2 regions of the Fictibacillus sp. KU28468 genome follow, and region 2 is predicted to be linked to the other one. Evidence: riboswitches for the same ligand, from Rfam matches in the RefSeq annotation. Region 2 holds a riboswitch; the other holds the start of a gene.
The links. Region 2 has a riboswitch for cobalamin ahead of metE (5-methyltetrahydropteroyltriglutamate--homocysteine S-methyltransferase). Riboswitches for the same ligand answer to the same signal wherever they lie in the genome.

Region 1: it holds a riboswitch for cobalamin, as region 2 does, so the genes downstream of both, OKX00_RS15135 (ribonucleoside-diphosphate reductase subunit alpha) here and metE (5-methyltetrahydropteroyltriglutamate--homocysteine S-methyltransferase) in region 2, are expected to answer to the same signal.

The regions. Positions count from the first base shown of each region.
Region 1 is NZ_CP110666.1:2,922,035-2,925,169, forward strand. It holds gene OKX00_RS15135 (ribonucleoside-diphosphate reductase subunit alpha) at 1-1,358, opposite strand, end outside; cobalamin riboswitch at 1,529-1,731, opposite strand; gene OKX00_RS15140 (CBS domain-containing protein) at 1,782-2,204, opposite strand; gene OKX00_RS15145 (Fur-regulated basic protein FbpA) at 2,338-2,541, opposite strand; gene OKX00_RS15150 (MogA/MoaB family molybdenum cofactor biosynthesis protein) at 2,688-3,135, opposite strand, start outside.
Region 2 is NZ_CP110666.1:3,043,159-3,046,293, reverse strand. It holds gene metE (5-methyltetrahydropteroyltriglutamate--homocysteine S-methyltransferase) at 1-1,297, opposite strand, end outside; cobalamin riboswitch at 1,455-1,649, opposite strand; gene OKX00_RS15825 (CHASE3 domain-containing protein) at 1,819-3,135, shown strand, end outside.

The sequences.
Region 1 (3,135 bases), 120 kb from region 2:
TCCTCCTCGACTGTAGTCGCTGATCCGTTCTGGGCAATTTCCGTGCAAAGATTGCTGCAGTAGACCATTCCGGCATGCTTATTCGGGTTAGCCCGATTAACCGTGTCCCGGTAAAACATATACGGAACTCCCGTTTCCAGCTGGCTTTTCATGATTCTTTTAAAAATTTCAATGGCTGATACAACGTCATAGCCTCCTGAACCTTTTTCACCCAAAAGCCCTTGTTCGGCTGCGGCAACGCACTCATCATATTTATCGCGGAAACTGCCTTTGCCGGGTTCTTCATCAAAAAAATCATCCAGTTCATAGCCCATCACTTTTTTTACCGTATAAGGATCAAACAGATACCAGTCTTCTCTAGACTCTGCCTTTTCCATAAATAAATCCGGAACGCAGAGGCCCAAAAACAGGTCATGAACCCGCTGCCGTTCGTCACCATTATTCAGCTTGGCGTCAAGAAAGGAAAAAAGATCTTTGCCGAACACATTGTAGTAGATGGCGATAGCTCCCTTTCTCTGTCCAAGCTGATCGACACTGACCGCTGTCTGGTTCAACAGCTTCGCCCATGGAATAATGCCCGATGAATTGCCCTTGAATCCTCTTATTTCTGAACCAAGGCTTCTGATCTTGCCAAGGTAAACGGAGATCCCGCCTCCGCCTTTCGAGAGCGTTGCTGCATCTGTTGTAGAATCATAGATTCCTCGAAGGCTGTCATCCATCGTATCGATGAAGCAGCTTGACAGCTGGCCATAGCTTTTACCCGCATTGGCAAGTGTAGGAGTTGCCACGGTCATATACAGGTTCGACATTGCCCAGTACGCTTCTTTAATCAGCTCCATGCGGCGGTCTGAAGGTTCGTTGAACATCAAGGACATCGCGATGATCATAAAACGTTCCTGAGGCAATTCAAACACTTTGCCTTCATGCGATTTGGCAAGATAACGGTCAGCCAATGTACGAAGTCCTATATATGTAAAAAGTTCATCCCTTTGAGGGACAATCATCGCTTCAAGCTCATCTATTTCTTCTGGTGAATAGCTGCTTAACAGGTTCTTATCATAGATTCCTTTGTCTGTCAGTGTACGAATTAATCCATAGAAGTGGCCATATCCATGAACTCCTTGTCTCCCCCTGTTTTTTACTGCATCCGAGTAGATTTTTTTAAGATGAATTCTTCCTGCGACGAAGGTCCAATCCGGCTCATGCATTGAAATTCTTTCAAGTGCATGCAAAATAGCCATATTCATCGCTTCTGTTTGAGAACTGCTTTTATCAGCATAATAGCCTACCTGTTCTGTATACTCTTCCTTTTTATCAAGCTGGGGAAAGCCCAATAGAATTTCATCCAGCCAATTCATAACAAGATGATCTGTTCCGCCTGCTATAACCAAAGTCAAATCTCCTCCTCTAAAAATCCGCAAAATAAAAAGGCCCATCCAGTGGATGAGCCTAAAAAAACGACACGAGTTATAAGAATCAAAAATAGCAGTAAAGTGTGCCGTTTTTGCTTCTCAATCCCCGAAGAATCAAAATCGTGAAACAAAAAGGCAGGTCTACTGGCTAATGCTTCCTCCTACTCTGAGCCTTCCCATGTAAAAGCCACACGATCGTGCGCGTTTCTTACACAGTGGATTCTCATTTCGTCCACATGACAGTTGCGGGGACAGCTCCGGATTGTTTTACCGGATTCCCTATTAAGTCTTACTAGACACCTCTTGTTTCAAATACTATATTTAGTTTAATATATTTACTTTCACACTAAATATAGTATTTGTCAACACCTAGTTTTCATTTATTTTGTTATTCCATATTGTATTTGCGCAGTACTTAATGATGTCCCGGCGGCGGATAATCCCAATAAAATGCCCGTCGTCGTCAGTTACCGGAATAAAGTTCTGGTCAGTTGCCAACGTAATTAAATCTTCCATATTTGAATTGATTGATACTGAGATGTTGTTCACACGCTGTGGAACATCCTTCAGTTTTGTTTTCACCACATCGTAGAAGCCAAGGTCGAACGCTTCTTTCAATTTCCAAAGCAGATCCCCTTCTGTGAGCGTACCGACATACTGCCCTTCCTCTGAAACAAGGGGAACAGATGTATATTTGTGATAAGAAAGCTTCTCCAATGCCTGCCTGATGGTCGATTCAGGATTCAAATATTTAACCTCTTCTTTAGGCAATAGATAAAAAGCTATGTTCATGCTGTGATCTCCTTTAACCATAAAATGCAGCCGTTCTTTTCTACTATAACAAAAAATAAAATAGATGAGCAGTAATAAGCCATCACAAAAAAAAAGCCCTAAGAAGGACACATACGTTCTATTGTCTATTCCCTCACTGTGTTTTATTTAAACTTATTTTGCCAGGGTCCATCCCATAATTTTGCTGAAAAAGCCAGCTTTTATATTCTTCTTCCAATTCAGTCAATGGCCATGTGGAAAGCTCTGCTTCCACTTCTTTGCTTATCCCGTTTTTCTTTAGCATCTGAATAAGGAAATTCTTCCTCTCTTCAACGGCCTTCCGCAATAATCCGCCCATCATTTCCTCCCGTTAAAGCGTTTTCATAGTATAGTATACGTGGATCCAATTAAATAGTTTCAGCATCCATGGCTCTTTACTGAAATTTATTGGATAGAGTATACATTTATGACCACTAAACGGAAGATCTGACTTGTTTTTCTTCTTTATAAATCTTTATTGATTTCCCGAATGACATGAGAGACCTCGGGGAGAATCAGCTTTTTCATGGCTAAAGCTGCCGCTCCTGTAGATCCGGGCATTGCAAAAACCGCTGTGGAGCCAACAACTCCTGCCGCTGCTCTGCTCAGAATGGCTGCAGATCCAATATCCTCGGTATAACTTAACATCCTGAAAAGCTCGCCAAAACCTGTAATTTCCTTTGTAAACAATGGTTTTAGCGTTTCAATGGTAACATCCCTGGCAGCAATGCCAGTCCCGCCATTAATTAAAATAGCCTGGATATTACTTGCTTCACACCCAGCCAAGACAGCAGATTCAATTTCCTCTCGCTCATCTTTTACAATTACATAGTCTCCCACTGTATGGCCGTTCAGCGTTAACTCCTCTTTTATAAGGGTGCCGCTGCGATCGGTTTCTTCTGTTCTCGTATCA
Region 2 (3,135 bases):
CCGGGGTCTGTGGAAAGCTTCCAATGGTTGTCGTAGGGAGGAGAGGGAGGTTCCAAACTTCCTGCTGTTTTTGTTTTCTGTTCATGTAAGGCTGATTCCGCTTGAGGTCTTTGCCTTGAGCTTTTTCAACCTCCCATAAAACCTCCGTCCGGTTTCTTGCCGGAGAGCTGTTTAGCAAGTAAAGAGCATCATCATACTTCTTTATTGCTTCTTGTTGCGAAGGTGATGACAGCAATCGCAGTTCTTCCAGTTTTTCGTCAGCAAAGGCAAGACTGTTGTATAGTTCTTGCGGAAGGGAATGTTCGTGTTTGGCTGAAACAGGGACATGAAGCAAGCTGCAGGAGGGCTGGATCCATATTCGTTCGGATGCAGCCAGTTCTTCAAGCTGGAGTATAAGCTCTTGCTTTTGGCTCAAATTAGCACGCCATATATTTCTGCCGTCAAGTATGCCTGCACCCAGCACTTTATCCTCTGGGAACCCATGCAGACGCATCTCATCCAGTGTTTTTTCGCCATGGACAAAATCCAGTCCGATCCCCTGGACAGGGAACTGAATGATTTCTTTGTAATGCTCTGCGCTCTCAAAGTACGTCTGCAGCATAATATTAAGACCGGAAGCGGCTTTATGGAACTGTTCATAGATTTTCTTGGATACTGATAGTTCTTCTTTGGATAGGGAAGTAACGAGAATGGGCTCGTCGATTTGAATCCATTGGGCGCCCGCCTGTTCCAGTTCCTGAAGAATTCGGCAGTATAACGGGACAAGTTGGGAAAGCAGCGTGTCTTCCTGTTCGGGAAGGTATCCTTTTGCACATTTTATAAAAGTAACAGGCCCGACAATAACCGGTTTTCCTTCAATCCCAAGCTTCTCCTTTGCTTCCTTGTAAGCGGTAAGAGGCCTGTTTTCCACTAACCTCGGCGCACGGTCTTCCCATTCCGGCACGATATAATGGTAGTTTGTGTTAAACCATTTGGTCATTTCACACGCAACGGCTTCTTGTTTTCCTCTTGCCATGCCAAAGTAAAGGGAGAGAGGATTTTCCACTGCTTCAAATCTTTTTGGCACCAGCCCGAACATCACTGACATATCGAGCATGTGATCATAAAGTGTAAAATCATTGACTGGAATAATATCTATGCCCATGTCTTTTTGCTTTTGCAGATTTGCAAGCCTGATCTGTTCCATCTGCTGCAGAAAACTGGCTTCCGTCAGTTCTCCTTTCCAAAATGCTTCCAGTGCTCTTTTCCACTCCCGATTGCTGCCGATACGGGGATATCCCAAGTTGCTCGTTTTCATGTGTCATCTCTCCATTCTTTTAGATACTAAATATGGCAATAAAAACAAAAAAGCATTCCCAACGCCAGTGACAGAACGTTAGAAATGCCTGAAAAAGGGTAGAGTAAACCCCATTGTATGCAAGAATCTAACACCTCCCTATCTCCCGTAGGTTAAAACAGTGTTGTTGAAACAAGGCAGGTCTCCTGACTCAAGGGTTATATACCGAGCTGCATCCCTTCCCAACCTGCTGGCCAGTGGTCATTATGAGCTCGTTTCCTTTTACAGTGGCGGGACCGTGCCGGATTTTCACCGGGCTTCCCTTTTTCATCCATTGCATTTGTGCAATGGAACCTTGTCTCCACTATTATGTAATTTGATTTTGAAAATTTAGACAAGCCTATCATATCTAAAATAGGAAGTCAACGCATCAAAAGCAGAGAGAAGATGTGGAATTACTTTACTTCCAGCTATCTATATAGGTAAATGTTGTTTATAATAAAGGTGGATAACTATGAAAATAATAAAGGCAGGATGATAGAATGATAGGGAGAAACAGATTTGGAATCCGCGCAAAAATTTTTGCTGGATATCTAGTGATTATTCTTTGTCTGATCGTATCAATAGTAGCAGTAAATAATCAGATTGCCTCTATGCAAAAAGAGCGGAATTTTATTATTAATCATGACATAGAAATTCATTCGCTGACAAACGAGATTGAAAAGCAGGTTCTCGATATGGAAAACGGGCAGCGCGGTTTTATTATTACCGGGGATGAGAGCTATCTTAAACCCTTTAACCTGGCAATGAACAGTTTGGAAAACGATTATAAAAAGCTCTATGGGCTGATTGCCGATAATCCAGCACAGCAAAATAGGCTCGAGGAAATTAATAAATCCATTCACAATTGGCTCCAGAAAACAGGAAATCCGTCGATTCAGCTGAAGAAGGAAAACAAGGATGGAGAAGTTCTCTCTCTCATTAAAAAAGATGTAGGCAGCCAAAGTGTAGAACAGATCCGCAGCCAGTTTGACACGTTCAGAACCACTGAAAAAGGCTTGACGAAAGAACGGGCGGACAGGCTTGACGAGCAGAACAAATTCCTGAAAACAGGGCTCTTTTCTTTATTGGTTATTGTTGTGGCTGTTTCATCACTTATTGCGTCTTTTGTTTCAGGCTCGATCATTAATACCATTAAGGCTGTTGTAAGTTCCATTACGGCTATGTCATCTAACGGTGACGTTACCCAGCGCATACATGTAAAAACGAAAGATGAAATCAAAGACCTGGCTGAAGCGACCAATGAACTGCTTGATAAAGTTGAGCAGAGGGAATGGCTGCAGTCCAGCACGAATCAGGTAGTCGAAAGATATCAGGGAACATCTACGATTAAAGTGCTGGGAGAGAAATTTGTTACAGGTGTTGCCCACTTAACGCAGGCCTCCATGGGTGCTCTCTATATCCGGGAAGGGAGCGGAGAACAATCCCGATACGTTAAAAAAGGTTCGTTTTCAGAGCCTATCGGAGAACCAGGGCGAGAGGCGTTTAAACAGGGGGAAGGCCTTATCGGGCAATGTGTGTCTGAGAAACGCATCCTTGTGGTGGACAGGCTGCCCGCGGATTATCAAGTCATTGGTACAGGGCTTGGAGAAGTTCGTCCTAAGAGCTTGCTGATTGCCCCTGTTCTGAATGAGCAGGAAGTGATCGCAGTTTTGGAACTTGCTTCACTTGACACATTTACAGAACAGCACATTGAGCTGATCGAAAACGCAACAAAAACTTTTGGCCTGACCATCGACAGTGTGATTGGCAGAATGGAAATTGTCCGCCTGCTGAAAGAATCTCAGGCGATGACAGAA